DNA from 2 places in the Aeromonas sp. MR16 genome. Region 2 is predicted to be linked to the other one. Evidence: predicted binding sites of a transcription regulator. Region 2 holds the regulator's gene; the other holds the start of a gene.
What was found. The regulator LexA, encoded in region 2, represses DNA repair genes until DNA is damaged. The targets are predictions, from matches to a motif close to ANCTGTNTNNNNANACAGNT.

Region 1: umuD (translesion error-prone DNA polymerase V autoproteolytic subunit) is a predicted target of LexA. The motif match lies at 9,721-9,740, and genes of this name have one in related genera.

Annotation. Positions count from the first base shown of each region.
Region 1 covers NZ_JAKZFK010000016.1:81,304-96,890, reverse strand. The annotation lists gene MM194_RS13335 (hypothetical protein) at 1-590, opposite strand, end outside; gene MM194_RS13330 (hypothetical protein) at 587-1,726, opposite strand; gene MM194_RS13325 (hypothetical protein) at 2,098-2,343, shown strand; gene MM194_RS13320 (antitermination protein) at 2,388-2,969, shown strand; gene MM194_RS13315 (phosphatase PAP2 family protein) at 3,150-3,680, opposite strand; gene MM194_RS13310 (ATP-dependent zinc protease) at 3,813-4,316, opposite strand; gene MM194_RS13305 (phosphoethanolamine--lipid A transferase) at 4,729-6,393, shown strand; gene MM194_RS13300 (hypothetical protein) at 6,513-6,884, opposite strand; gene MM194_RS13295 (membrane protein) at 7,215-7,970, shown strand; gene umuC (translesion error-prone DNA polymerase V subunit UmuC) at 8,015-9,289, opposite strand; gene umuD (translesion error-prone DNA polymerase V autoproteolytic subunit) at 9,292-9,720, opposite strand; gene MM194_RS13280 (SOS response-associated peptidase family protein) at 9,875-10,513, shown strand; partial or broken gene MM194_RS13275 (IS3 family transposase) at 11,035-11,544, shown strand; gene MM194_RS13270 (LysR family transcriptional regulator) at 11,779-12,693, shown strand; gene MM194_RS13265 (MFS transporter) at 12,799-14,004, shown strand; gene MM194_RS13260 (Na+/H+ antiporter family protein) at 14,085-15,407, opposite strand.
Region 2 covers NZ_JAKZFK010000036.1:22,248-37,834, forward strand. The annotation lists gene ubiA (4-hydroxybenzoate octaprenyltransferase) at 1-823, shown strand, start outside; gene plsB (glycerol-3-phosphate 1-O-acyltransferase PlsB) at 957-3,380, opposite strand; gene lexA (transcriptional repressor LexA) at 3,594-4,220, shown strand; gene MM194_RS19175 (hypothetical protein) at 4,648-4,938, shown strand; gene MM194_RS19180 (SCO family protein) at 5,156-5,782, shown strand; gene dinF (MATE family efflux transporter DinF) at 5,805-7,163, shown strand; gene trmL (tRNA (uridine(34)/cytosine(34)/5-carboxymethylaminomethyluridine(34)-2'-O)-methyltransferase TrmL) at 7,214-7,678, opposite strand; gene MM194_RS19195 (ATP-binding protein) at 7,748-9,097, opposite strand; gene MM194_RS19200 (response regulator) at 9,100-9,792, opposite strand; gene MM194_RS19205 (cation diffusion facilitator family transporter) at 9,879-10,790, shown strand; gene cysE (serine O-acetyltransferase) at 10,799-11,578, shown strand; gene MM194_RS19215 (hypothetical protein) at 11,585-12,865, shown strand; gene MM194_RS19220 (cell division protein ZapB) at 13,112-13,321, shown strand; gene elbB (isoprenoid biosynthesis glyoxalase ElbB) at 13,391-14,041, opposite strand; gene polA (DNA polymerase I) at 14,441-15,587, shown strand, end outside.

The DNA.
Region 1 (15,587 bases), on a different contig from region 2:
GCGTATAGCGAGGGTGTATCGAGGTACGCCTTCGTTACTGAGGGACCGATGTGAGGCAGGCAGCAGAAACCGATAAATGCGATCTCCGCTCCGCGCGCCAAAATGTTAGACAGCCGGATGAATCGCTCGGTGTGCCGCCCAGAAGGGTTCTCGAAATGATAAGTGGCGTTCGCCTCGACGAAGCCTCGGCGCTCGTTGAAGATATAGGTGATCCCGTGGCGCCGCACATCATCGATGGTCATGCCGTTGGTAGGCATGGTGCCCGCGACGCAGTGGCGCATGCTCTCAACTCCAATGCAGTCGTAACCGATGAGCGTGACGGTGCTATGGCCGAGCCTACCCAACGTCGCGTGATGAAGCGAATGGCTGGTCAGCTCGTCTCGCGTGGCAGCAAACGACGGATCACGCACAATGATCGCCACCTCGTCGGGCACGAGATTGGTTTCGATCTCCGCCTCCATCAAGCTTGCGAACGCTTCTGGGGCGAGTTTTGGCTCCGCGACGAAGACCATCAACGTATCACGTATGCAGGTTTCCGCTTCCTCGTTCGAACGGTGGAGGTCGAACCTCAAGCTAAATAGTGACGTCACCATCCCCTCCGCAGTGGCAGCAGGACCGTAAGTAGACTTCCAGCGACCGGGGCAAGGACCCCGTCCTCAGGACGGAACACCTTTAGGGCCTCAGGGCCTTCCCCCTCATTCGTGTCCGAGAAGTCGGCATGGATCGATAGGCGTCCTGTTCGCAGTCTCAGGAACCCCCGCTCTTGGCGCAGCACCCGCAGCACATGCGGTAACCCCTGTCCAAAGCGCGATCCTCCCTTGGCGCTGAAAGTCGTAAAGCAGTCCCGGACTGCTGCCTCTTCCTCTTCAATATTGAGCTCAGCGAGTGTTTTGCCTGTACGCGAGACGGCAAAGCCCGGTCCGGAATCGAGGATAGATAGCTCGAACAGGTGAGTCTGGACGGCATCTTCCGCCGGTTCTAGGGACCGGCAATAATGAGCGAGCGGGGGATAATCGGCCACGATCTGGGTTAACGTTTCCGGCTTGATAGCATGATGTACGGTCTTGATAGCGCGGATCGACATCGACAGGATATTGCCGAAGGCGTCGGACTGGCCGTGTTCCTCGGTGTTCTTGAACAACTCAAAGATCATGCCACCTAGGGCATCTGGCATTTGTGGCGCGATCCTGTTCTGGTACGCGTCCGGCACGGTTTGTCGCAAAAGCCACGAAGCCAACAAGGTAAAGGAGTGTCGCGGCCGCAATTGGGGGGCCTGGCCGCTATCGGACTCGTAGAGGAGATAAGGTGCATTTCGTCCAAGATGATCTGCGCAGATAATTTCCACCGACGAGCCGCGATAGGCCGCTTTCGGATTGGCGCTCAGTAAAGTTGTTAGGCGAGCGAGCGCTGCATCCCGCACCTGATTAGTTAGATCTCCCGCTTTGCCACCGCCCAGGATGGCCCCGGCGCAAAGGGCGCCAGTCAGCCCGGGCAGGCGACGAACTAGTTCCCCGATCTGCTCAGGTGTTTCAACGTAAGTTTTCAGAGTGACTGGAGGGCGCGGCTGGGCCCATGTGACCAGCAATTGGTTCAGGGCCGCCTCGCCGCCGCCCCCAAAATGACGTAGGTTCGACGGCAAAATGAAGGGCTCATTCTTGGGCGCGGCAGCAGCTTCACGCAGGGCCCGCTCGATGTTGGCGACACTCGCCTGTTTTGGAATTCGCAACACTGTCTCCTTGAACCCTTCAGCTGAGGCCCGGGCCCAGCAGTTAGGAAATGAATGCAATCAGCTTCAACATTGCCTCAAAGGTTGAGGGTCGCCCATCCGATATTTCATCGACACTACCGGGATGTTAAAAACATGACGGGAATGTTAATCCGACAATTGGAGTTGCGATAGCCCCAAATGAGAGTTTGCATATGCTCAATAAACCATCCTTTATGGATGGACGTCGGTAATAGGTTGAACGACTCACTATCGACGCTCATACGGGTCACGCTACAGACTTTGTTTTTCGCAGCGAATCCCCGAGCAGCTCAATCCGATGGGCGCTGTGTATGTATTGGTCAACTTAATCCGGCCACCTACGCACGCTGATGCTGGCGGGCGAGGTGCTGCACTACGAGTTTGAACCGCTCAAGCTGCGGCTGGCCGACAAAACCTTCTACACCCCCGACTTCATGGTGGTGCGCCGGGATGGGCTGATCGAGCTGCACGAGGTGAAGGGGTTCTGGGAGGATGATGCCCGGGTGAAGATCAAGGTGGCCGCCAAGCAGCACTGGATGTTCACCTTCGTCGGGGTTCAGCGCAAAGGCGCCAATTGGTCACTGGAGGCATTCTGATGCGACTCGAATATGCGCTTTCGATAGGGGAACCCCGCTCGGCGATGCTCCAGGCTATCCAATCCCGTTCCACCGGGCCCTCTCACCTGACGCAGGCCGATGTGCTGGGGGCGCTGGGGCTGGTGCAGAAATATGAAGGGGTGGGGTTGGCGCTGATGCTGGCCCGCTACACCAAGGACAAGTCCAGCCACCACAAGGCGGTGATCGGGGTGATGGCGGAGTGCAGCAAGCTGGCGCCCAAGTATGTGGGGGCCATCAAGGAGCGTGGCCAGGGGATGGCCCTGAAGGCGATCGCCGTCCTGGTGGTGCAGCACTATTGCCGCACGGTGGACACGCCCGGGGCGGCCTGCCACCCGCAGTTCTGTCATGGGCGCGGGGTGATCCGCGATCTGGAGCTGAGCCGCCTGCACGGCAAGGCCGTCGACAAGGTATGCCTGCGATGTGGCGGTACCGGGCTGCGCCCCATCCCCGGCACTCAGGTGCGCCGTGCTATCGAACCCTTGCTTGGGACGCTTAGCCGCGGGGAATGGGAGCGGCAGTGGTACCCGCTCTATCAAGGGGTGCTGGCCTGGTGCCATGTGCAGGAGAGCGAGGTGGCGGTGTTCTACAGGAAGGTGACGAAGTAGCACAGACACCGGCAGTGCTAGGGGAGGCCTCCACTGCCATTTGAGCCTCTGCCAATATATCAATTAAGACGTTATCGATTGGCAAAAGCGGTCTGGTTGTTCCTGATGAGGGCTCCGACGATATCAGCAGATGGATTGAAATGTATTTAACAGTAGTTTCTATGCATCTCTGATCGGCATTCAATATCGGAAGCTCACTAAAACTCCTTGGGCTCCGTCTTCCAACAAGCCGGGATATATGGCTAACTTTTGCTCATAGGGGCTGGTGAAAGCATAACTAAAGCCAGTGGCAATCACTGCGCTGGCGATGACATCACGCCAATAATGATTATCCGATGTTACCCTCGACCAGCCCACTGCACCCGCCGCAATATATGCTGGAAGTCCATAACTCCATCCATAACGCATTTGCAAGTAACTGGCACCACTGAATGCTAATGCCGTGTGTCCAGAGGGGAAACTATGGGGGGAACCATTTGGACGAGTAGCATCAACGCTAAATTTTAATATTTCAACCGTTGCGGTGGTGGAGAGCACGCCAAATCCTAGCTCTTTCATCCCCTCGTAGTCACCTTTATACCAGGAGATACCTGTTGCAATAGCGGGGATGGCAAATTGTGCAATGTCGCCATAAGTTTCAAACGTACTGGCTGCGTGTGTGGAACCGACATGACTTACCATCATGGCGACGTATATCAATGTCCTTTTCATAGAAAGCTCCCTTTTATTATTTTTATTGATCAAGCCCCTCGGTCGATATCAGGAAGTGATGTGGCATGGGGGTGATCATTAATAATGAATTTGATTTTTATGGATATTATTCAATGGTGGTGCTTGAGTGCATCAGATGCTGCACTTGCCATTTCGAATAAATTTTTTGGATGAATCAACCAATGCTCCCAGGTGTTGCAAGGTACTGCGTCCAATCAGTACGGGATATTTCTTGTTGCTACGGTTGGCGAGTGTGAATTCTTCCTTCTTCAGGGAGTGGCCGCCGATGCAGATATCCATTAAGACAACCACTCTGTGAACCTCACCACCTGCACCGCTGATCTTCACTTTGCGTATAACGGGCAGGTCATATGGAACTGACTTAGGTTTATCTGAATTTCCACCTTCTATGTCAATGTTAAATCTAACCCATTGTGTATTGTCTTTTTCATACAGCTCGATGCCATTAGCATCAACAGAGGATGATTTCGCTCCGGTATCGAACTTCATTTCTAGCGGGGTTGAATTAGGCAAAATGATACCGTGCTCGACCCAACCGTAGATAGCTTGTGTGTTATCCGCCGCTGATAATGATGCAGCCATTAGCAGCAGAGCTGAAAGTATGAGTTTTGACATGTGCGTCTACCCTCTAATTAATTTTGACTATAGGGCGTGTTTATTAAGGAACGCTTAAGGTGATTCATGAAAATAACATGCATGTATTTGAAGTGTTAAAGAGGAGGCTGCGACAATCATGTCGGCAATAGGAGGGGGTAGCAGCTTAATGGGGGCCAGTAGTATCCGCTTGACAGGCTTCTAACGAAGCCTATTATGGCGACTCATCGAGGTCTTTTTTAGAGTGTTCCAGCGGTTGTCCTGATTGAGCCTTGGCTTAATTCTTCCTTAAGGTTACCTGAATAGAATCACGATATGTCCGGTTATTGATGTAAAAGTGCTTGTCTTTACGGAAAAAGATGGCGATTCCGGGCGCCAAAAACTGAGCTCCTATGCAGGGCTGCCATTTCAATATTGCTTTTGGAGTAAACGGATGCGTCCCACATTGGATGTGATGAAGGTTAACCTGTTGTTGGTATTGCTGTTTGCACTTGTATTCAACGGTACTATCTTCTTGCATTTCTACACGATTTTGCATGCGCTTGAGCATGTCAAGGTGGGCTTTGCTCTCTCGATTCCGTTTGTGTTGCTGGCCGCGCTTAATGCCGTGTTTCTGCCGTTCACCTTTCGCTATCTGCTCAAACCTTTTTTCTGTCTGTTAATCTTGTCAGGCTCTATCGTCAGCTACGCAATGATGAGATATGGCGTCATCTTCGATGCTGGCATGATGCAGAACATCTTCGAGACCAATCATAGTGAGGCGAGTTCCTACCTCAATTTCTCCGTGGTGACCTGGTTCCTGTTGACCGGCTTGCTACCAACGCTGTGTCTGTTGTGGGTAAAGATCGAATATCCGCGCCCTTGGTACAAGGGATTGGGCATGCGGCTTGGCGGGATTGCCATGTCTCTGTTGTTTCTGATGGGAGTTGCCGCACTCTATTATCAGGACTACGCCTCTGTCGGGCGTAACAACAACGTTCTCTCCAAGGAAATCGTGCCAGCCAACTATGTGAGTGGCCTCTTCAAATACGTCAAGAGGAACCTGTTCACGACACCGACTCCCTATTTGCAACTCGGTACCGATGCCCATGTGGTTAGCATGAGTGACAAGCCGACTCTGATGTTCCTGGTGCTGGGTGAGACGGCACGTAGCAAGAACTATTCTCTCAACGGTTACGAGAAGCCGACTAACTATTTCACTGCGCAAGAGCAGGGGCTGGTCTCTTTCAAAGACGTCCGCGCTTGTGGCACCGCCACTGCGGTTTCCGTGCCTTGCATGTTCTCCAACATGACCCGACGAGACTATGATGAAACCTTGGCCAAGTCGCGGGATGGGGTGCTGGATGTGCTGCAACATGCCGGGGTGTCCGTGCTGTGGAAGGATAACAATAGTGGTTGCAAGGGGGCTTGTAAGAATGTGCCCACCATCGTAATCGAACCCAAGCAATTCCCTGCTCTTTGTGACGGGGACACATGCTACGACGAGGTGCTGTTACAGGGGTTGGATCAGCAGATCGCCGACATGAAGAGCAAGCAGGGCGACAAGCTGGTAGCGTTTCACCTGATAGGTAGCCATGGGCCCACCTACTATCGCCGCTACCCCACCACCGATCGCTTCTTTGTTCCGGACTGCCAGCGTAGTGATATCGAGAACTGCAGCAACGCGGAGCTGGTCAACACTTACGACAACACCATCCGTTACACTGACAAGGTGCTGTCCCAGCTCATTGCCAAACTCAAGACGCTCGAGAGCCAGTACAACGTGGGGCTGGTCTATCTGTCGGATCATGGCGAATCACTCGGCGCTCTGGGGCTCTATCTGCACGGCACCCCCTACAAGTTTGCACCGGATGATCAAACCAAGGTGCCACTGCTGACCTGGTTCTCTCCCCAGTTTCAGGCAGATCGCCAGCTGAACATGGATTGTCTGCAGCAGGAGGCGGGCAGCAAGCGCTTCTCTCACGATAACTTGTTCCACTCCATGCTTGGCATTATGGATGTGCAGACCAAGGTCTATGAGGGGGGGCTGGATCTGTTCAAACCCTGCCGCGCCCAGAGTGTGCAGAACACCACCACACAAGCATCCATAGCGCCGTGACACAACTATCACAAAGAGTTTTGGTACTGCTGGCAGTTGAGGTCTATCGCTGACAGCAGTAACCACTGACTGAGTATGAAGGGGGGGCATCCTATTTTGCTGTCTGAATTGACCCCCCATCAGAAACGGTAGCTGGTCATCAGTCCCGCATAGTGCTCCTCGGGTAACAGGACGGGCGCCAGGATCCAGCGATCGGTGATAAAGGCGCCTATCGCGGCCCCCAGCGCATTGGACCCTGCATCAAGGGCAGAGAAGTCCCCCTTTCCCGTTGCGCGTTCAATTAACTCCCCGGCTACCCCAATGCCGGTTGAGATGCCAAACCCGATCCATCCCCGATGTGCCGAATAGCCATAGTAATTGGACAAGGCGGTGAACCCCGCCCCCATTGCGGCCCCCCCAATAGCGTGGCTCAGTTCGCTGTTGAAGCTGTCATTCGCCTGCGCCCCTGTGCTCAACAGGAACAATATGACGCCGGTATGTATCGCTTTCATCATGCTCTCCATGCACTGCTCTAGTGTCGCCTGTTTTCGTCCACAGCGTCCTAATCCAGTGTAAGCCAGGCACGGCATTGATTCCCGAATCCTGATGGACTAGGCGGACCTCATTGAGTGCTCGGTGTGATCTTATCACCCTATATCAATCGTTCCTCGGATAGCGGGGACGTAACTCATTTCACACCCATTAGAACTTCCGCACATTCCGCAATTATTCCCTGTTATCAGCAAGATATGATTTTCATCTGGGGCCTTAATCCTCTCTTAAGGAATATCCCCCACTCTGTGATGAAGGGCTATTTGTCTAACCGTAGGATCAGGTGAACTATGTATACCAACACCAATAATCCAGCCAACAAGGTACCCGAGATCACATTGATTTTTTGGTTGATAAAGATGATGTCGACGACCGTGGGGGAAACAGCGGCCGATTATCTGATCTTCAACCTGCATCTGGGGCTAACGACGACATCCGTATTGATGGGGGGCATGCTGATCGCCACTTTGCTGATACAACTGACGTCAGCGCACTACGTTCCCTGGAAGTACTGGTTGGCGGTGGTGCTGGTAAGCATTTTTGGCACTCTTGTGACAGATAATTTGACCGACCAAATGGGAGTGCCATTGGCACTTTCAACCAGCGTTTTTACGGTGGTGCTATTGATCACCTTCGGCATCTGGTATGCACAGGAAAAAACATTGTCTATCCGCGCCATTGATAGCCGTAAACGCGAGCTTTTTTACTGGGCAGCCATCCTTGTTACCTTTGCCCTGGGGACTGCGGCGGGGGATTGGGTCTCTGAGGGGATGGATATCGGCTATATGAATACCACTGTGCTATTTGGCTCCTTGATTGCCGCCACGGCGTTCGCCCATTACCGGTTAAAAATGAACACTGTGCTGTCATTTTGGATCGTCTATGTTTTGACTCGCCCATTAGGCGCCTCCATCGGAGACTGGTTATCACAATCCGAAAAACATGGCGGCCTTGGCTTCGGCGTTACCAGCACCAGCCTCGTATTCTTTGTGTGCATCTTCCTACTGGTCGCTTACCAATCCGTACCGACACGGCAGCGGCAATAATGGATCTGGACAGGCAAAGAGAGGCCTGCCCATGTCTGCTTGGACTATCGCCTTACCACCGGTAGTTCCCCAAGATCGGTGGTATAGCGGGGGCTGAGTTGCTCCCGTTTCATCGTCAATTCCCTGGGGTCTCTCCCTCTTGCTGCAAAGTAGACTTTCCCCAGCCGCCCCTGGTTAATCTTGTCGATCACCTGCATCAGTGCCTCGCTGCGGGGATCCTGCTGCGGGTCAGCGAAAAGATCTCCCTGGTGCATGCTGACCGGGGTGAAATCGGCCAGCATGACGCCCCCCTTCATATAGCGGACATCATCCCGCCAGATCCGGCGCAGCAGCGGTTCAACCAGTGCCAGCAGGTCACGGGTATCTGAGGTGGGGGTCTGCAACCGGGTCGATATCTGGTTGCCGTAGTAGGTCTCCCGCTCCGATAAGGGGCTGCTCCTTATAAAGAGGGTGACGTGGCGGCACCGTTGCCCCTCGGCCCGCAGCTTCTCGGCAGCCCGCTCCATGTAGCCGGCCAGTGCCTCCCGCATGGGGACAAAGTCGGTGATGCGCTCGCCGAAGCTCCGGCTGCAGATGATCTGCTGCTTGGCCTGGACCAATTGCTCCAGCTCGGCACAGGGGATCCCCCGCAGCTCCTGCACGGTGCGCTCGACGACGACGCCATACTGACGGCGCAGGCTCTTGGGGTCGGCCACTACCAGGTCAGCCACAGTGTTGATGCCCTGGGCCGTCAGTTTGGCTGTCAGTTTGCGCCCGATCCCCCAGACTTCCTCAACCGGGGTGATGGCCATCAGCTTGGCGCGGCGCCCCTCATCACGCAGATCCACCACACCGCCGGTGGCCGGCCACTTCTTGGCGGCGTAGTTCGCCAGCTTGGCGAGAGTCTTGGTGGGCCCGATGCCGACTCCGACGGTGAGACCGGTCCATTGCTGCACTCGCTCGCGAACTTGGCGGCCATAGGCCATCAGGTCGCCAGCCCAGAACTCCCCGAGCTCGATGAACGCTTCATCGATACTGTAGACCTCCACCGCCGGCGCCATGCTCTCCAGGGTCGTCATCACCCGGTTCGACATGTCGCCGTAGAGGGCGTAGTTGGAGCTGAACCAGATGCCTCCCTGCTCCTCGTAGAGCTCGCGGATCTGGAAGTAGGGCACCGCCATCTTGATCCCCAGTGCTTTGGCCTCTGGGCTGCGAGACACAACGCAGCCATCGTTGTTGGAGAGCACGACTATCGGCACTCCTCTGAGGTCGGGGCGGAACAGACGCTCGCAGGAGGCATAGAAGTTGTTCACGTCGACCAGGGCAATGGCGGTTGGCATGGCTACCCTCGCCGGGTTTTGCGCAGGACGAAGGTGACGACGCCGAAGATATCCAGCTCCTGCCCTTCTTGCGGGTAGATCGGCGGAAAGTCGGGGTTGCCTGGCAGCAGGGCGGGGACGGGCTGCACCTGCAGCTTCTTGACGGTGAACTCACCATCCAGGCAGGCCAGCACGATGTCGCCGTGGCGAGCTGTGATGGCGCGGTCGATGATCAACATGTCGCCGTCATTGATGCCTTCCCCGATCATGCTGTGGCCGCTGGCTCGCACATAGAAGGTGGCTGCCGGGTGGGAGACGCAATGTTGGTTGAGGTCGATGGTCTGTTCCACATAGTCCTGAGCCGGGGAGGGGAACCCGCAGGCGGCAGGGGTGAGGAACAAAGGGACCTCGATGAGGAGTGCATCGGAGTTGTGGGAGAGCATGGCAATCATCACTGTATGAACATACAGTTATTCTATCTGAGGGATCCGGAAAGATCACTGGTCGGCGATCGGGTCTTGGCAAGGCAAGGGGGTTCGCGGCCAATTATGCTTGGCAGAGGCCGACCTGGTGAGTTTGGGCTCTCATACGACGGAGGGGCTGCACATGTGCATCAACTACATCCCGACCACCAAGGCGGTGCTGGTGGAATACTTCGGGGTTGATGACCCTGGGTTCGACTGGAAGGAGGAGGTGTGGCAGGACTATCAGGCTCCGATCCTGATCCAGCGTGATGGCCGGCGACAGGCGCTGATCGCCAGCTATGGGCTGGTGCCGAAGAGGAAGGTGCAGCCAGGCAACAAGCACTACACCACGATGAACGCCAGGGCCGAGACGGTAGGGGAAAAGCCGACCTACCGCCATGCCTGGCTGCAGGGGCATCTCTGCCTGGTGCCCATGACCTGCTTCTTCGAGCCCTGCTACGAGAGCGGCAAGGCCGAGCGCTGGCGGATCAGCATGGCCGACGGCACGCCCTTCGCGGTGGCCGGCATCTGGCGGGCATGGCAGGAGGAACAGGGCTACACCTTCAGCTTCTCCCAGCTCACCATCAATGCCGACACGCACCCACTGCTGCGGCGAATGCACAAGCCAGGGGACGAGAAGCGTAGCCTGGTCATTGTGTCGCCGGATGACTACGACGCCTGGCTGGGGTGCAAAGACCCAGAACTGGCGAGAACCTATCTGATGCAGCAGCATGCTGAGCGGTTGATGGGAGGGCCGATGCCACTTGTACGCCGGGGCTGACGTTAGCTCAGTGTTAGCCCGCCTCAAAAATGAATAAGGCTCGCATCGCTACGAGCCTTGCTGTATCTGGTGCCGGAAACAGGAGTCGAACCTGCGGCCTTCGCATTACGAAAGTGTGCGCGTGTGCTCAACATCAATTAGCTAGCTAAGATCCAAAGGAGTCACTCTTGGCTAGGCGAGTTTATCAGGTTGTTTCAATACAGGCAGGTCCTTAGTGATTGTTACGCCTGCACTCTAAAATAGCCTTTCACAATATCTCCACGCGAGGGAACAGTAGACCCTCGGTTTGAAACCAGAAGTTAACCACTAGAAAATCAAATGGGGGTATATATGGGGGGTTGTAATTGATGTGATGAGTAAGTGATTGAATAAATTCATTTATTTTATTAAAAACGCCGGTCATCGAGCGGCCTTTTTTATGTCCGTGTCCCGTCCTGAATATGGTTTACACCTTTCCCCCCAATAAATGGAGAGCCCGATGGGACAAGGTGTGAAACGGACACCGCGCGATTACTCGCTGACTCAAGGCAGGGTCGGAGCAGGTCACGCCGGTGGCTCCGGAGCAAGTCTGGGTCGCCGACATCACCTATCTGCCAGCCAGGAGCGGGCCGCTGTACCTGAGCCTGGTGACGGATGCCTACTCACGCAAAATAGTGGGTCATCACGTGCACGAGGGGATGCATGCCGAGTCGGTGGCGATGGCGTTCAAGAACGCACTGAAGCAACGATGTGGCGGCGGGGAGCTTATCCATCACTCGGACCGCGGCGTGCAGTATTGCTCGGGGTTGTATCAGTCATTGCATGAACGGTACGGGGTGAAATGCTCGATGACGGATGGCTATGACTGTTACCAGAATGCACTGGCGGAGCGGGTAAACGGGATTTTGAAAGGTGAGTTGCTGTTGCAAAGCCCGCAGGACCTGGCGCAAGCGCGGGAGATGGTGCGTGAGGCGGTGGATATTTACAACCTGGAGCGACCTCACTTGGCATTGAAATACAGAACCCCCGATGCGGTACATCGGGGGTTCTGAGTCACGTGAAGCTAGACGAAAATGTGTAAACCTATTTCAGGACTAGACACCGCATTAAAGTGAAAAGATGATTTTGACCGGTTCGGCCCGATGTTTCCTCGCGCCCCCTTCTGGCCACTGCCTTGATGGTATAGGAGTGGAGCCGATGGGGGGCAGGGTGCTACCTTGTGCCACTGGAGCGTCGGCGGTGGGCTGCAAGCCGTCATGTGAGCGGCATTGACGGAGGATGGACGGATGGATCGATTAGGGGCGATGGAGGTCTTCGTGCTGGCGGTGGAGACGGGATCCTTCTCGGCGGTGGCCCGCCGGCTGAGCCTGGGTCAGCCTGCGGTGTCCAAGCAGATAGCCCAGCTGGAGGCGCAGCTTGGCAGCCGGCTCTTGCTGCGCTCGACCCGTGGCCTGACCCCGACCGAGGCAGGAGAAGCCTACTATCAGCGCGCCAGGCAGATCCTCGATGACATCAGGGAGGCGGATGCCATGGTGGCGCAGTGCCGCGGTGAGCTGAGCGGTCGCCTGCGGGTGAGTGCCCCTGTCACCTTCGCCCGTTTGCACATCATCCCCCATCTGACCGCATTTATGGGCGCTCATCCCGGGCTCGAGATCGAGATCCTGCTGGACGATGGCAACGTCGATCTCATCTCGGCCGGGATCGACGTCGCCCTGCGGCTCGGGGAGCAGGCGGACTCGGCGCTGGTTGCCCGCCGCTTGTCCCACTGCGCGCGGCGGGTTCTGGGCACGCCGGCCTATCTGGCGGCCAGGGGTATGCCGACGTCACCCCAGGATCTGCAGGAGCATGACTTGGTGATCTACAGCCCCAAACCCGGTCTGGGCCAGCAGTGGTTGTTCTGTCGGGGGGAGGAGCAGATCGCATTTGCCGGGCGCGGACGACTGACGGTCTCCGCCGCCGAGGGCATGCGCGCCGCCGTGCTGGCGGGCATGGGGCTGGCCGTCAGCTCCGAGTGGATGTTTGCTCCCGAGCTGGCCAGGGGGGAGGTCGTGCCCATCCTTGCCGACTGGCAGTTGCCCCGGCTCGAGCTGTGGGCCCTGTTTCCCGCCGGTCGCCAGCTCAGTGCCAAGTCCCGCGCCTTCGTGGCGTTCGTGGCCAGCCTGCCCGATCTACAGCTGGCAGCCCATTCCCCTCTGGAATAGCTGTTATCGCGCCGGGCCTGCTACTGCCGTGCCCCGCTCATGTTTAGGCTGTGCTCATCTAGACCGTGCCTGGCACGGCGTTCAATCAGCCATGAGGATAACCACATGAGTGCATCTCTATCCACCCAGCCAACCAGGGCGTCAGCAACCCTGCTCAGCCCCGGGCTTATCTTCGCCATGGCGCTGTCGTGCGGCCTGGCGGTGGCCAACATCTACTACAACCAGCCCATGCTGGCGGTGATGGCGCAGGATTTTCCCGGCCAGTCCGCCATTCCCATGATCGCCATGCTGACCCAGCTCGGCTATGCCGCCGGCCTGTTGTTGCTGGTGCCGCTCGGGGATGTGCTGGTGCGTCGCTGGCTCATCGTGGGGCAGTTTGTGCTGATCGCGCTGGCTTCCCTGCTGGCGGCCATGGCCACCGGCCCCGGTATGCTGATGTTGGCCTCGGTGCTGCTTGGCATAGGCGCCACGGCGGCCCAGCAGATAGTGCCGGTGGCGGCGATCCTGGCAACACCCGCCAGACGGGGTGCCGTGGTCGGCAGCGTGATGAGCGGGCTGCTCGGCGGGATCCTGCTCAGCCGTACCCTGGCGGGCGTCATCACGGCCTATGGCAGCTGGCGCGCCATGTTCTGGCTCGGGGTGCCATTGGCCCTGTTGGGGGCGCTGTTGATGGCCAGAACGATCCCCCTTGGCTTGCCGCGCGCCAACCTGAGTTATGCCAGGCTGCTGCGTTCGCTCATCGGCTTGTGGCGTGAGGAGCCCAGCCTGCGCCGGGCGACCCTGACCCAGGCCCTGCTGTTTGCCTCCTTCAGCGTCTTCTGGACTGTGCTGGCTTTCTACCTCGCGGCTCCCGAATACCGGCTCGGGTCCGAGGTCGCAGGCCTGTTCGGGGTGATCGGGGTCGCAGGGGTCGTGGCCGCGCCGCTGGCTGGGCGGATGGCCGACCGGCGGGGGGCGAGAGCAGTGGTGCTGGTCGGAGCCTTGCTGGTGGTGCTGGCCTGGATCTGCTTCGAGGCATGGCACTCCCTGCTCGGGTTGGCTCTGGGGGTCATACTGCTGGATCTGGGGGTACAGAGTGCCCTCATCGCCCATCAACAACTGATCTACGGCCTGCGGGAGGAGGCGAGGGGGCGGGTGAACACCCTGTTCATGACGGGCATGTTCCTCGGGGGCACGCTCGGCTCGAGCCTCGCCATGCTGGCCTGGCAACAGGGGAACTGGGTCGGGGTGAGCGGCGTTGGACTGGTACTGGCCTTGCTCGCGCTGCTCCTTGGGGTGGCCAGCAAGGGAGCAAGTTCGGCGGCCTCATGAGGCGGCACGATACTTCAGAGACACAGAGACGAGAAAGGCGACCCTGAGGTCGCCTTTTGCATGCAGTGACTGTCGCCGACTCAGAGCACCATGGCGGCAATCCAGCCGAAGATGATGAGCGGGATGTTGTAGTGGATGAAGGTGGGCACCACGCTGTCCCAGATATGATCGTGCTGACCGTCGGCATTGAGGCCCGAGGTGGGGCCCAGGGTCGAGTCGGAGGCGGGGGAGCCCGCATCCCCCAGTGCGCCGGCGGTTCCCACCAGGGCGATGGTCGCCAGGGGGGAGAAACCGAGGTGGATGCACAGCGGCACATAGATGGTGGCGATGATGGGCACGGTGGAGAAGGAGGAGCCTATCCCCATGGTGATGAGCAGGCCCACCAGCAGCATCAGGAAGGCGGCCAGGCCCTTCTGATCGCCGATCACCCCGGAGACGGCCTGTACCAGGCTCTCCACCCCGTGGGTCTCTTTCATCACGGCGGCGAAGCCGGCGGCGGAGATCATGATGAAACCGATGAGGGACATCATACGCACGCCCTGGGTGAAGGCATCCTGGCTCTCGCGAAACTTGATGACGCCGCCACAGGTGAAGATGACGAAGCCCGCCAGCGCACCCAGTACGATGCTGTTGGTCATCAACTGCAGCCCCAGTGCCACGGCGATGGCCAGCAGGGCCACCCAGATGTGGTTGAGGTTGAGCTCCACCGTCTCCGGCTCGGCGGCCAGGATCTTATCCAGATCATATTGGCGCGGCTTGCGATAGCTGAAGAAGACCGCGATCAGCAGGCCGATGAACATGCCGAGCACCGGAATGGCCATGGCCAGCGGCAGCTGGCTGTGCTCCACCGGCACGCCGTTGTCGATCAGGTTCTTGGCCAGGATGTTGTTGAGGAAGATGCCACCAAAGCCGACCGGCAACAGCATGTAGGTCGCGGTCAGGCCGAAGGTGATGACGCAGGCCACCTGACGGCGATCGATCTGCATCTGGGCCATGACGTGCAACAGCGGCGGGATCAGGATGGGAATGAAGGCGATGTGCACGGGGATCAGGTTCTGGGAAGAGATGGACACCCCCAGCACCGAGGTGAGCAGCAGGCTCTTGACCCAGAGGATGCGCGAGCTGCTGGCATCTTTCCCCAGCTGGCTTATCACCTTGCGGGCCAGCAGATCGGTGATCCCGGAGCGGGAGATGGCGACCGCGAAGGCCCCCAGCATGGCGTAGGAGAGGGCGATCTCGGCACCACCACCCAGGCCACCAGTGAAGGTGCTGAGGGTATGCTCCAGTGAGAGCCCGCCGATCAGGCCGCCGACGATGGCGCCGATGGCGAGGGAGACCACCACATTGATCCGCAGCAGGCTGAGCACCAGCATCAGCGCCACCGCGATAACAACAGGATTCATTTGTTTTCCTTATAGTTTGTATTGCTGTCTGTCTTCTGAAAGGCAGCTAGTTTGCGAAAAACGTGACAAATGTCTAGTAAAAAATCAGGCAAAAAGGCTATCGGGCAGCATCTTGTGGCACAAAGTTGATCGGCGCCGGGATTTGGTCTGCCAGCCGCGCCAATACTGGCTTCTGGTCAA
Region 2 (15,587 bases):
GTTGGCCCGCATCGACAAGCCCATCGGCACCCTGCTGCTGCTGTGGCCGACCCTGTGGGCACTCTGGCTGGCGGCCGGTGGCCTGCCGGATCCCTGGATCCTGATCGTGTTCGTGGTGGGGGTCTTCCTGATGCGCTCCGCCGGTTGCGTCATCAATGACTATGCGGATCGCAACTTCGATGGTCACGTGAAACGCACCGCCGGACGGCCGCTGCCCATGGGCAAGGTCGCGCCGCGCGAGGTGCTGGTGCTGTTCGCCGTGCTGGCCCTCATCTCGTTCGGCCTGGTGCTGACCCTGAACCCGCTCACCATAGGCCTGTCGTTTGCCGGCCTGTTGCTGGCGGTCTGCTACCCCTTCATGAAGCGCTTCATTCCCATACCGCAGCTGGTGCTGGGGATGGCCTTCTCCTGGTCCATTCCCATGGCCTACGCGGCCCAGGCCAACGCGCTGCCTCCGGTGGCCTGGCTGCTGTTTCTCGCCAACCTGCTGTGGACCATCGCCTACGATACCCAGTACGCCATGGTGGACAGGGACGATGACCTCAAGCTCGGTCTGAAATCGAGCGCCATCCTGTTCGGTCGCCAGGACAAGCGGATCATCGGCGTGCTGCAGCTGGCGACCCTGCTGATCCTGCTGCTGGTGGGCCAGCTGATGGCGCTCGGCTCGGGTTACTACTGGGGCTTGCTGGGGGCGGGGGCGCTGTTCGTCTATCAGCAGCGGCTGATCCGGGAGCGGCAGCGAGAAGCCTGCTTCAAGGCGTTCCTTAACAACAACTACGTGGGGGCGCTGGTGTTGCTGGGGGTGGCGAGTCACTACCTTTGAGTCAGCGCGGCGCCACCGCGTGCTCACCCCGGGGTGAGCAACATTTGTGAAAAAGGCCGCATCTTGATGCGGCCTTTTTATTTCCAGTTATTGCTTGTCAGCCGGCGGCTATGAGGGTTGCCTCGTTACGGCATCAAGTCCGGTTGCCCGCTTCGATGGTGCGCCGGATCTTGGTGCTGAGCAGCGGCACTATGTTGTCGGCCAGCGCCTGGAAGCGGCCCAGATCCGGCTTGCAGCCCGTATCCAGATAGCCTTCGCTGCGCAAGGAGTGGATCAGGGTGCTGAACAGCTTCTGGTCGAAGAACTCGGGGGCGTTGATGCCGTGCAGGGTGCCGAGGCGCTCCGCCATCATCAGGCCATCCGCCTCCAGCTGCTCCGCCTCGATATAGGGCTGGGCCAGCACCCGGGTCAGCACGATGGCGTAGCGTTGCAGCGTTTCCTGAATGCTCTCCGCCAGCAGCAGCAGGCGCATCTGATTGACCGGGTTGACCCAGTAGCCGCTCTCACGCTCCTCGATGAGCTGCTGGCGTTGCAGTTCGGCCAGCAGGGCATCGACCAGCGCCGGCAGTTCGTCCTCCTGGTAGCGCAGGAACAGCTCCGTCTTGAGCAGCGGATAGATGTCGACGCAGCGGGCGACGATCTCGCCGCGGGAGATCCCCTCGCAACGCTCGATCAGGGCTGCCACCAGGGAGGGCAGGGCGAACAGGTGCAGGATGTTGTTGCGGTAGTAGGTCAGCAGGATCGCCTGATAGCGGTCCAGGCTGACTATCTGACCGAGCTTGTCCTCGCTCACCTCGAACTTGTTGAGCTCCATGGCCTGATCCAGCAGGATCTTGGCGTCTTCGTCCGGCAGGGTGCTCTGCGGGCTGTAGGGCACCTGCTTGAGCAGGTCCAGATAGGTGTTGAGTTGAGCCTGCAGCTCGTCCCGGGTCAGGGCATGGCGCTCGGCGGCCAGCAGGGCCAGGGCGCTCAGGGTCAGGCCGTTGACGGCGGCGGCATCGTTGATCCGGGTCATCAAGAGCTCGGCCAGCTGATTGACGGTGGAGGCCATCCACTCCGGGCGCTCTTCCTTGCCTATGCTCTCCTTCCAGTGCGGTACCTGCTCGCCGAGGTAGCTGTTGAGGGTCAGCGGCTCTCCGAAGTTGACGAAGCCACGGCCATAGTTGCGCAACTTGCGCAGGATGCCGAGCACCTGCAGGAAGCTCTCTTTCTCCTTGCGGCTGCCCTTGAGCTCGTTGTGGTAGGTGTTCACCTCCATCACGTGCTCGTAGCCCAGATAGACGGGCACCAGGGTCACCGGCCTGTCCAGCCCGCGCATCATGGCCTGCAGGGTCATCGCCAGCATCCCGGTCTTGGGCGGCAGCAGGCGGCCGGTGCGCGAGCGACCCCCTTCGGTGAAGAACTCCACCGAGTAGCCCTTGGCAAACAGCAGGTTCAGGTATTCACGAAATACGGTGCTGTAGAGCGGGTTGCCCTTGAAGGTGCGGCGGATGAAGAAGGCGCCGCCGTGGCGGAAGATGGGGCCCGCCGGCCAGAAGTTGAGGTTGATGCCGGCCGCTATGTGGGGCGGCACCATGCCCTGGTGATAGATGACGTAGGAGAGCAGCAGGTAGTCCATGTGGCTGCGATGGCAGGGCACGTAGACGATCTCGTGGCCTTCCTGCGCCAGCTGGCGTACCCGCTCTGCGCCATTGACCGACAGGCCGCGGTAGAGCTTGTTCCACAGCCAGCCGAGGAAAGTCTCGCCGAGGCGGATCAGCCGGAAGGAGAAGTTGGAGGCGATCTCGTCCATGTAGCCGTGGGCGCGCTTCTGGGCCTTCTCCAGGCTGATGCCCTCGCGTCTGGCCTCTTCTTCGATGGCCTGCTGGATCACGCTCGAATCCAGCAACTGCTTGAACAGCAGGTTGCGGTTCGGCAGCTTGGGGCCGGTGGCGGCCAGCTGCTGACGGCTGAAGTGGATGCGCGCCACCCGCGCCAGCTTGTGGGCGATGGCCTCGTCGGTGCCGTGCTTGTCCGCCATATGACGCAGGGAGAGCGGCGGGGAGAAGCGCACCAGATTCTCGCGCCCCTTGAGGATAACGATCAGTGCCTTCTTGAGCCGGTTCGGCGCCAGACTGCTGATGATGTTCCAGCCGGAGGCCTCTTCGCCTTCGCGACCCGGGGCGCGGCCCCAGAACAGGGTGACGGGCACGACCTGGATATCCAGCGCCGGATCCTGCTTGTGCAGATCCAGCAGCTGATGAAATTCTTGCAGGAAGGGGAGCGGCTTGGTGCGTTTGCCAAACAGGGGCGGTGGCCGATCCAGGCAGACGTAGCGCGGCAGCAGCTGACCATTCAGCTCAAGGGGCGTGAAGGGGCCGGGCAGACCGAGATCCTCGCAGCACTGCTGCAGGGTCATCAGATCGGTGATCGAGCTGGTCTTCAGGGCATAGACAATGGGTCTGGCCGGGTCCAGATCCAGTTCCGCGATGGGGTTTTCCGGCAGGCTCTTGTGGTTGACCAAGCCGCTGACCGGCCATTGCAGAATGGCTCTGGAAATCTTCTGTCCGATGGACATGGGTGTCTGCTCTCCAAAAAAATGCGGCGTGAGCATAACAAATCACCGCTGGCTTGTCGCCGAGAGGTACGATGAGTGGCGCTACAGATCAAGGATGGGCCATTTTGTGAAAGAAGTGCGACAAGGGCACGACAAATATCAGCAACGCCTTGCCTTGGCCACAGCACTGTATATACTGCCAGTGTGCTGTATAAAAAGACAGGTGCCCATGCTATGAAACCCCTTACTCCCCGCCAGGCTGAAGTGCTGGAGCTTATCAAGGCGAACATGAGCGAGACCGGTATGCCGCCGACTCGTGCCGAGATCGCCCAGAAGCTTGGTTTCAAGTCGGCCAATGCGGCCGAGGAACATCTGAAGGCCCTGGCCAAGAAAGGGGTCATCGAAATCATGCCCGGTACCTCCCGCGGCATCCGTCTGCTGATCGAAGAAGAGGAAGCCGCACCGGAAGAAAGCGGCTTGCCGCTGATCGGCAAGGTGGCCGCCGGTGAGCCTATCCTGGCCCAGGAGCACATCGAGAGCCACTACCAGGTGGATCCCGCCCTGTTCCATCCGCGGGCAGACTTCCTGTTGCGGGTACAGGGAATGAGCATGAAGAACATCGGCATCATGGATGGGGATCTGCTGGCGGTGCACAAGACCCAGGACGTGCACAACGGTCAGGTCGTGGTCGCCCGCCTCGATGAGGATGTCACCGTCAAGCGCTTCCAGCGCAAGGGCAGCCAGGTGTGGCTGCTGCCGGAGAACGAAGAGCTCGCGCCCATCGAGGTGGATCTCGCCAGCCAGCATCTGACTATAGAGGGACTGGCGGTCGGCGTGATCCGCAATGCCGACTGGATGTGAGATGCAGGCATGAGCTCTGATAGACGGCCTCCTTTGGGAGGCCGTTTCGTTTCTGCTGTTTGCCCCGAGCTCTGATACCCACCATTTTCGTCGCCATCCTCTGTCGCAACAGAAAGCAGCAAAGAGAGCGCAACTAAAGAGAGTGCCGCCACACAGCTGGCATTTCGGATATATCCTTTGATGAGGCACGGTACGCCGTTACCGGGCCACGGGATCTGCCATGATCCGGGTTGTTGCCTGAACCGGCCAGCATAAGGTCGCAGGGATGCATCACTGGCACCGCCAACGCGGTGTCGGGTAGAAGGGAGAGTCGTCAGGGGGCTCGCAGTCCATGACCTGGAACGACTCAGTCAGTACGTGACTGTGTTTTGCCTGTCATCCTGGCAGGACACTAGTTGACGTGGCCTGTTGAGCAAGGAGGACAGGTATGGCTTCAAGCTCGCCATGGGATCCGGGTCTGGCCGCAGCGCCCGCATCCTCCATCACCCGGTTCATCAAGGGCAGTCGGATGACGTGGTTTTATGCGCTCTGGGTCTATCACAAGGGGAATGGCTGGACCATCTGGCTGGGGTGTCCCAAGGACAAGATTGTCCACCTGGTTCGTCTGTTTCGCCGCCACCACGACATAGGATTGCCCAATGCACCCTGGGTGGCCCCCGTCGTTCCGCTGCACGCCGTGGCCCGGCGCCCTCAGGCGCAGCACCGGCGGCGACCCTGATCCACTTAGCCAACATTGTGTGTGAGCCCCACCTGATGTGGGGCTTCTGTTTTTTCCCATCTGCGATGAATACTGAGGGCCAGTACCACCCCTTGTTGGGCCTCTTTGTGCCCGATATCCGGACTCCGGGGTAGCCAGAGATAGGAGGGCCCGGGTTACAATGCACCTCCACCGGGCCCGCCCAACGGCTGATTAGACTAGCAAGGCTCTGTTTTATATGATTAAACCACGTTATCCCCTGCTGTTTCTGTTACTGGTCGGCAGCATGATGGTTGCATACAGCTGGAGCCAGCCTTCCCCACCCGAGCAGGCCGACTATTATCCGGTGGGACGGGATATCAATCCTTTCACCCTCACCGACGGCGATGGCAAACCCTTCACCGCAGCCAACCTGGTCGGGCATTGGACCTTCCTGTTCCTCGGCTACACCTATTGCCCGGACATCTGCCCGACCACGCTGGCGGATCTGCGCTCCGTCTATCCGGAACTGCAGCACATAGCGCCTGGCAGTCAGGTGGCCTTCATCTCGGCGGATCCCCAGCGCGATGACAGTGCCCGACTCAAGCAATACACCAGTTTCTTCCAGCCAGAGTTCAAGGCGGCCACCGGCCCTCACAACCAGCTGTTCCCCTTCGTGCGCAACCTTGGTCTCGTCTACTCCATCGTCGATCACGGGAACCAGGATTACCTAGTAGACCACTCGGCCTCGATCGTGCTGATCAGCCCGGAGGGCAAGCTGACGGCCGTGTTCCGCCCCCAGATGGAGCCTGGCCAGGTGCCCCACGTGGCCATGAAAACCCTGGTCTCTGACTTCGCGCGGATAGTGCGGCTGGCCGACCAGTGATGCTCAGGAATGAGACCTGCCCATGCTGATCCCGCACTGGTTGCGCGATCCCCGGCGTCACAGCGCCGTGTTTGTACTTGCCCTGCCGATGGTGTTCTCGAACGTCACCACCCCGTTGCTCGGGCTGGTGGATACCTGGGTGATCGGTCATCTCGGTCAGGCCTGGTTTCTCGGCGGCGTCTCGGTCGGGGCGACCCTCATCAATCTTCTGTTCTGGCTGCTTGGCTTCCTGCGGATGTCCACCACAGGGCTGACCGCACAGGCCTACGGGGCTGGCAGTGCCGAGGGGCAACTGGACACCCTGGCGCGGGCCTTGGGGCTGGCGATCGGCCTGGGAATGGCGCTGTTGCTGCTGGTGTTACCCTTGCTGCCGGCCCTCATTGCGCTGAGCGGCGGCTCCCCCGAGGTGCAGGGCTATGCCGCAGAATATGTGTCGGTGCGGATCTGGAGCGCCCCGGCGGCCCTGTGCAACCTGGTCATCATGGGTTGGCTGCTGGGCATGCAGGACGCCCGCAGCCCCATGTTGCTGCTGATCCTGAGCAACCTGGTCAACATGGTGCTGGATACCTGGTTCGTGCTGGGCCTGGGCTGGCAGGTGAAAGGAGTGGCCGCCGCCTCGCTGCTGGCGGATTACAGTGCGCTGGGGGTCGGGCTCTGGCTGGTGAGCCGCCGGCTGCGCCACCTGTCTGTGTGGCAGGGGGCCTGGCAGCGCTGGTGGCAATGGTCAGCGCTGCGGCGCCTGCTCGGTCTGAACCGGGACATCTTCATCCGCTCTCTTTGTCTGCAGCTCTGTTTTGCCTTCATGACGTTGCAGGGGGCCAGACTGGGGGATGTGGCGGTGGCCGCCAATGCGGTGCTGCTCAACTTCCTGATGCTCATCTCCTACGGGCTGGATGGCTTCGCCTATGCGGTGGAGGCCATGGTGGGGCGCGCCATCGGGCGTCGGGATCGGCAGGGACTGCGTGAGGCGATCGTACTCAACCTGGGCTGGGCCCTGCTGATCGCCCTCGGCTTCACGCTGTCGTTTGCATTGGGGGGGCAGCTGCTCATCACCCATATCACCGACATCCCGGCGGTGATCGCCGAGGCGAGCCGCCAGCTGCCCTGGCTGGTGGCCATGCCGCTGCTGGCGGTCTGGTGTTTCCTGCTGGATGGGGTCTTCATCGGCGCGACCCGTGCCCGGGAGATGCGCAACAGCATGCTGGTGGCAGTGTTTGCCGGTTTCTTCCCGGTCTGGTGGCTGTGCCAGTCGTGGGGCATCTCCGCCCTGTGGGCCGCGATGGCGGCCCTGATGGCGGGGCGTGGCCTGACCCTTGGCTGGCTATGCTGGCAACTGGAGCGGGATGGCCGCCTGCTGGGTCAAGGCCGGGAACCCGCCTGACGGGATCTCATGGTCTGCGCCGCCTCTGAGAGGCGCAGCGCCGACGGAGGCTAGAGGGACCCCTCATAGCCAAACTGGCGCCAGCTCTCATACACGAAGACCGAGACCGCATTGGCCAGATTCATGCTGCGGCTCTGGGGCAACATGGGGATGCGCAGCCGTTGCTCGAATGGCAGGCTCTCGATGATCTCGGCCGGCAAGCCGCGGCTCTCCGGGCCGAACAGCAGGGCATCCCCCAGGGCGAACTGGACCGCCGAGTGGGCGGGGCGACCCTTGGTGGTACAGGCAAACACCCGCCTCGGTGCCACCGCCGCCAGGAAGTCGGCATAGCTCGGCCAGCGCTTCACCTCGGCAAACTCGTGATAGTCGAGCCCGGCCCGCTTCACCCGCTTGTCATCCCACTCAAATCCCAGCGGCTCGATCAGGTGCAACCGGTAGCCGGTGTTGGCGCAGAGGCGAATGATGTTGCCGGTATTGGGCGGAATTTCCGGTTGATAGAGCACTATGTCGAGCATGGCGGGGTCCTGAGGGCGCAATAAGGGCGCCAGCATACCCAGCGCCCACGGGGATGAAAAGGGGGAGCCTCACGAGATGGGCAGGCGGATGGTAATGATGAGCCCGGTCGGCTGATTGCTGCTGGCCTTGATGGTGCCTCCGTGCTGCTGGATCGCCTCGGCGGCGATGGCGAGGCCCAGCCCGGTGCCACCCGTCTTGGCGTTGCGGGCATCATCGACCCGGAAGAACGGCAAGAACAGCTGTGCCTGCTGCTCCACCGGCACACCCGGGCCATCATCCCGGATGGTCATTACCCACATACGCCCTTCCCGATACCAGTCCGCCTGGATGAACTCGCGGGCATACTTGAGGGCGTTGCGCAGCGGATTTTCCAGTGCCCGCGCCAGCAACTCCGGCCGCATCATGAGCGATTCCGTCGGCAGGGCAGGCAGGCGCAGTTGTTTGCCGTTCTGGTTTGCCTCGAACATGGCGTCGTCCAGGATGGGCTCCAGCAGCTCCGCCAGCGGCAGCAGCACGGGGGCCTCCACATGTTGCTGCACCCGGGACAAGTCCAGCAGATCCCCGATCAGCTTGTCGAGTCGCCCGATCTCGGTTTCGATCCGTACCAGCTCACTGCTGTCCCCCTGCTTGCGGCGGATCAAGGCCTGCGCCAGCTGGATGCGGGTGAGGGGGCTGCGCAGCTCGTGGGAGATGTCGGACAGCAGCTGCTTCTGCTTCTGGATCATGTTCTTGAGGGTATCCACCATGTAGCTGACGTGATCTGCCAGCTGGCCAATCTCATCCTGCCTGCCGAGGTTGGGGATCCGGGTCTCCAGCTTGCCCTGCGCCAGTTGCGAGACCGCCTGCTGCAGCTGCAGTATGGGGCGGGTCAGCCGCCAGGCCAGCAGCAGACAGAGCGGGGTGCTGACCAGCATGGCGATGCCCAGGATCTGGATGGGGTGATCCAGGATCTGGATAAACAGGAACAGGTAGGAGTTTTCGACGTTGAGGCCGAAGTAGACGTGATAGGGCTGGCCATGGTGCTGCATCAGGAAGGGGCCGGCGATGGCCCGCTTGTGCTCGCTGCCCAGCATGGGCTTGGCCGGGTTGTCTGAGTCCACCATGAAGCGGATGACAAACTTGTTGGGCTTGGCGGTGAACTGCAGCTGGCCCTTGGCATCGCGCAGATAGACGTTGTCCACCGGCAGCAGACCCGTGGCCTCCATCGCCTGGGACAGGTTGAAGTCCTGGCTCGGATCCGCCCCCCGCTGCAGCGCCTGCAGGTTGTTGTTCATCCGGCTGACCTCGTGCTCGGGGAGCGGGATGGTATTGCGGGGGTCCAGGGTTGGCAGTATGACCACTGCGGCCATCATCAGTAGCAGTATCAACCAGAACCAAAGGAAAATCTGGGTTGAAAGTCCACCGAGTGAACGGTTCATAGTTATGCCTGTTCCAGCCAGAGGTAGCCTCGACCACGCACCGTCTTGAAGCGGGGCTGGCCATCGCTGCGTTCCGGCAGCTTCTTGCGCAGGTTGCTCAGGTGCATGTCGATGGCCCGATCGAAGGGCTCCAGTTTCTTGCCAAGTACTTGTTCAGAAAGCAGATTCTTACTGACGATCTGGCCAGGGCTGCGCAGCAGGCATTCCAGCAGGCCGAATTCGGTGGCGGTGAGGTCCAGCAGTTGGCCATCGCTGCGCGCCTGTTGCAGGCCGGGTTGCAGCACCAGATCCATGAATCTCAGCTCGTCGGTGCCGCCGCGCTGGGGTTGCAGGCTCTGGGTGCGGCGCAGGATGGCGCGTACCCTGGCCAGCAGCTCCCTGTCGTCGAACGGCTTGGCCAGGTAGTCATCGGCGCCGGCCTCCAGCCCGTCCACCCTGTCCTGGCTGTCACCGCGGGCAGTCAGCATCAGCACCGGGGTCTCATGGCGCTTGCGCAGCTTGGCCAGCATGGCGAAGCCGTTGAGCCTGGGCATCATCACATCCAGCAGCACCAGATCGAACGTCTGCTCGGCCAGCCGTTGCAATCCCTCCTCGCCATCCTCGGCGACCGTGACCTCAAAGCCTTCCAGGGTCAGGATCTCGGTCAGCAACTGGGTCAGCTCGAGATCGTCGTCGACCAGGAGTATTCTGTTCATCTGGGGTCACTCCGTTGATTTTGCACGCCAAACTGACGCTCGGGTCAGGGTATAATAGATTTTTACGCGCCAGAGGAAAGCCGGTTTTGAGCCATCAACAATATTCTCGCTGGGTGACCCTGGCCAGCGTGGCGGCGGTCACCACCGCCACCCTTCTTATCGTCGGCAAGCTGATCGCTTGGCTGATGACGGATTCCTCCAGCCTGCTGGCGTCGCTCACCGACTCCTTCATGGATGTGAGCGCCTCCCTCATCAACCTGGTGGCCATCCGCTATGCCCTGGCGCCGGCGGACGAAGAGCATAGATTCGGCCACGGCAAGGCGGAGTCGCTGGCGGGGCTGATACAGTCGGCCTTCATCTCGGGCTCGGCCCTGCTGCTGGTGATGCACGGCATCTCCTCCCTGCTCAACCAGGTGCCCATAGTGCGGCTCGAGGCCGGACTCTGGGTCAGCGGCGGCTCCATCCTGCTGACCCTGCTGCTGGTCAGTTTCCAGGGTTTGGTCATCCGCAAGACCAACAGCGTGGCCATCAAGGCCGATATGCTGCACTACCGTTCCGATCTGCTGCTCAACGCCGGCGTGCTGCTGGCCCTGGTGCTGGCGGGGCAGGGCTGGTACTGGGCAGACGGCCTGTTTGCCATCCTGATCGGCCTGTTCCTGGTGTGGGGGGCCATTCAGATCGGCTACGAATCGGTGCAGGCCCTGCTCGATCGTCAGTTGCCAGCGGAAGAACAAGCGAGAATAATGGCCCTCTGTTGTGCCGTAGAGGGGGTACATGGTGTACATGATCTGCGTACCCGCCAATCCGGGTCCACCCGTTTCGTGCAACTGCATCTGGAGCTTGACGATCAACTTCCCTTGGTCAAGGCCCACCAGATAGCCGACGAGGCTGAACTGGCCGTGCGCCAGTCATTTGAGCGGATGGATGTGATCATTCACATGGACCCCATCTCGGTGCTGACCAAAGAACAACAAAGCCCTCACCCCGAACAACAGTAGGCTGCAACATGGACGATCTGGTTGCCCAAACGTGGCAAAAAATTCAGCAAGAAGCGCAGAGCATGGCGGCCCAGGAGCCCATGCTGGCCAGCTTCTTCCACTCCACCATCCTCAACCACGGGGATCTGCGCTCGGCGCTCAGCTTCCAGCTTGCCAACAAGCTCGACAGCACCACCATGCCGGCCATCGCCCTGCGTGAGGTGATCGAGCTGGCCCTGCGCAGCGAGCCCGAGCTGCTGGACATGGTGGCCGCGGACATCTGCGCCGTGCAGGACCGTGACCCCGCCGTCGACCTCTTCTCCACGCCGCTGCTCTACCTCAAAGGCTTCCACGCCCTGCAGGGTTATCGGGTCGCCAACTGGCTGTGGCGCCAGGGGCGCCGCTCGCTGGCGCTCTATCTGCAAAACCAGATTTCCGTGGTGTTCGGGGTCGATGTGCACCCGGCCGCGCGGATCGGCAAGGGCATCATGTTTGACCATGCCACCGGCATCGTGGTCGGCGAGACGGCGGTGATAGAGGACGACGTCTCCATCCTGCAGAGCGTGACCCTGGGTGGGACCGGCAAGGAGAGTGGTGATCGTCACCCCAAGATCCGGGAAGGGGTCATGATCGGGGCGGGGGCCAAGGTGCTCGGCAACATCGAGGTGGGCGTGGGCGCCAAGATCGGTGCCGGCAGCGTGGTGATCAACCCGGTGCCTCCCCACACCACGGTGGCCGGGGTGCCGGCCAAGATCGTGGGCCGACCGGAGTGTGACAAGCCCTCCTTCGACATGAACCAGAACATCTAGGGGCTCATGGTCAAGCGCTGGTCAGGCTTTCTGATCCTGGGGATGTGGCTGCTCAACCTGCTGCATCTCTATTTCGGATTCTCCCCCTGGCCGGCGGCCATCGCCGCCTGGGCTGCCTCCTTGCTCACCTGGCCCTGGCTGGTGGGCGCCGCACGGCGTCAGGCACTGGCCCTGTACGGCGCGGCAGCGCTGCTGCTCGTCTTCTCCTGGTGGCGCGGCGCCAGCCTCAGCCCCGGCGACTGGCTGCTGCCCAACATCAATATGCTCACCATGTTTGCCGCCGTCAGCACCCTCAACCTCGCCACCTCCGGTCTGCTGACCGGCACCAGCTCCTGGTCGGGCCGCAAGGGGCTGTGGAGCACCATGGCCAGCCTCAACCTGCTCGGCGCCGTCATCAACCTCTCGGTGCTGTTTATCATCGGCGATCGACTGGAGAAAAACGGGACCCTTGAGCGGCGCCAGATCATGGTGCTGAGCCGGATCTTTTGCGTGGCCGCCTTCTGGTCTCCCTTCTTCGTCGCCATGGCGGTGGCGCTGACCTATGCCCCGGGCCTGCAACTTTCCAGCATCTTGCCGTTTGGCCTCATCGGCGCCCTGCTGGCCATGGGGCTGACGGCCTGGCAGGTGGAGCGGCTCGGGGTCGCCGATTTCGAGGGCTATCCGCTGCGCCTGCAGACTCTGGGGCTGCCGGTAACCCTGGCGCTGCTGGTCTTGTTGATCAACCGGCTCTGGCCCGGTCTCAGCATACTGGCTGTGATCGCGCTGGTGGCGCCCTTGCTGGCGCTGCTGTTCATGCCAAGGGTCGGGCGAGGGGCTGCCCTCAAGCGGCAAGTGGTGGAGCGCTTCCCCGCCATCGGGGGTCAGCTGGTGTTGTTCCTCGGGGCAGGCCTGCTGGCGGCGGGCATCAACAGCTCCCTGTCGGTGCTGGAGATGGGGGGCGGCCACGGCCTGCCGCTGTTCAATCACTTCGGCTGGCTGGAGGCCTGCCTGACCCTGCTGCTGATCTTCCTGGTGGCCATCATAGGGGTGCATCCCCTCATCAGTATCTCGGGGGTGGCCCCCTTGTTGTGGCCGCTCTCGCCGGATCCCAGTCTGCTCGGCATGTGTTTCCTGCTGGGCTGGGGGCTGGCCACCGGCACCAGCCCGCTGTCCGGTTCCAACCTGGCGCTGGCGTCACGCTACAACCTGAGCGCCGGCTTGCTGCTGCGCTGGAATCTGCTCTACGGCCTGCTGATGTACGGGGTCGCCTGCCTGTTGATGGGGGCCTTCATCGCCCTGCATGGATGAGGACGACGACGGCTTGAGCCGCCGGTTGGCAGCGTGCTATATATCGCAATTGTGCTGCCACAGGCATCCCGAATCGGTGTTCCTGCTGCCTGCGAGAAAAATAGACGCATATTTAAGCAATACCGGCAGGGAAGGCGCATTTTACGGCGCACCGTCTTGTTTGTGCCGAGCGCATCAGGGTATGCTGGCTTCACGCGCTTGAATCGCCCTCTGTGGGGCATCGCAATTGAACAAACAGGTATGCATATGTCACTAGAAGTCCTTGAGCAACTCGAATCCAAAGTACAATCCGCCGTCGACAACATCTCCCTGCTGAAGATGGAGCTGGACGAGCTGAAAGAGCAGAACAGCAAGCTGCAAGACGAGAACCATCTGCTGCGCAACGAGCACGTTGCCTGGCAAGAGCGTCTGCGCGCCCTGCTGGGCAAGATGGATCAGATGGGTGAAGCCATCTAATTCCGTCTCTGCTGGCAAGAATGAAAACGGGCCACTCCATGAGTGGCCCGTTTGTTTTCCGGCCGTGCCTTACATGGCGAGCAGCTGTTTGACCGTCTTCTCGATGCCGTCGGCCGCTTCCACTATGTTGTTCGCCAGCATATAAGCGGGGGTCGAGATGACTTTACGCTCCTGATCCACCACGAACTCGCTGACCGGGCAGTTGAGATGACTGCCACCCATGGCCTCGATGGCATTGGCGGTGCCCTCGTCAGTGCCTATGGTGGCCAGGGTGCCGGCACCGTAGACGAGGGGGATCATGGCCGGCGCTATGCAGATATAGGCTGCCGGCTTGCGGGCTTTGGCGAAACTCTGGCACGCCTTGAGCACATCCGGCTGGATCCGGCAGTTGGCCCCCTGGACGGCGAAATCGCACAGGTTCTTGGCGGCGCCGAAGCCACCGGGTAGCAGCAGGGCGTCGAAGTCGGCCGCATCCAGCTCGGCCACGTCCCGGATCTGGCCGCGTACGATCCGGGCCGCCTCGACCAGCACGTTGCGGCTCTCTCCCTCGCTCACCTCACCGGTCAGATGGTTGATGACGTGCAGCTGTTGCACGTTCGGAGCGAAGCATTGTACCTGGGCGCCCTGGCGGGCCAGCGCCAGCAGGCTGATGACGGTCTCATGGATCTCGGCGCCGTCAAAGACGCCGCAGCCACTCAAGATCACGGCCACTTTTTTCATGGCGAACTCCTCGTTGTTGAAAATGTGAGCCAGGGTAGATTGTTGTACTTTTGTATGGTTATCGTTCGCCCTCCACTGGTCAAGTCATCCCGCTGTGCTAGGATTGTTTCGTTTTGGATCCTGCCGTATCGCCCCCTTAAAATTTTTTCCACATTGATCGAGATCATGATGGTCGCATCGCGATCGGTTTTAACGATCTCAATTGTTTGTTTTATATGTAATTTTTTAATTCAATCCACAGCTTTGTCACCACGGCTCGCCCATGCCTCCATTTTTGGGCACAGACTTATCCACAGCCTGTGGCCCGGTTGATGGCCTGAGCGGCAAGGTGCCAGCCCCTTGGTGTGCTGCGGGCCCTGTGGCATCCTAGCGACTGTTTATTCTTGGCAGGACGATTTCATGGCCTCTAGCAATCCCCTTATTCTGGTCGACGGCTCTTCATATCTTTACCGCGCCTTCTTCGCCTCCCAGCAGGCCGACCTGCGCACATCGACCGGGCTGCCGAGCGGCGCCGTCCGCGTGATGGCCAACATGATGCGCAGCCTGCGCAAGCAATACCCTGACAGCCACGTGGCCGTGGTGTTCGATGCCAAGGGCAAGACCTTCCGCGACGACATCTATCCCGAATACAAGGCGACCCGCGCCAGCATGCCGGACGATCTGCGCAGCCAGGTCGCTCCCATTCACCAGATGATCAAGGCGATGGGCTTCCCCTTCCTCATGGTGGAAGGGGTCGAGGCGGACGACGTGATCGGCACCCTCGCGCGCCAGGCCACCGAGAAGAAACTGCCGGTGCTCATCAGCACCGGTGACAAGGACATGGCGCAGCTGGTCTCCGACCACGTCACCCTGATCGACACCATGAAGGACGTGACCACGGATCGGGAAGGGGTGATCGAGAAGTTCGGCGTGCCGCCCGAGCTCATCATCGACTACCTGGCCCTGATGGGGGACAAGGTGGACAACATCCCCGGTATGACCGGGGTCGGTGAGAAGACGGCCCTGGCCCTGTTGCAGGGGATCGGCAGCATCGACGAGATCGCCGCCAATCTGGACAAGGTCGCCGCCCTGGGCTTTCGTGGCTCCAAGGCGTTTGCCGACAAGTTCCGCGAGCAGGAGGAGCAGGTTCGTCTTTCCTACCTGTTGGCAACCATCAAGACCGACGTCGAGCTGGAGCAGGAGCTGGAGCAGCTGCAGCTGGGCCCGATTGACAAGGAATCCCTGCTGGAAGTCTACCGTGAGTACGAGCTGCGCAACCTGATCAAGGAGCTGGAGTCCGGCGATGAGGGGACCAGCGCGAGTGCCGGCCAGGATTCTTTCGATGAGGAAACGAGCCCCGCCACCGCCATCGAGACCGACTATCGCTGCATCCTGGAGGAGGCCGAGTTCGACGACTGGCTGGCACAACTGAAAGCCGCGCCGCTGTTTGCCTTCGACACCGAGACCACCAGTCTGGATTACATGGAGGCGCGGGTGGTCGGCGTGTCGTTCGCCATCGAACCGGGCAAGGCGGCCTATGTGCCGTTCGGCCACGACTACCTGGGCG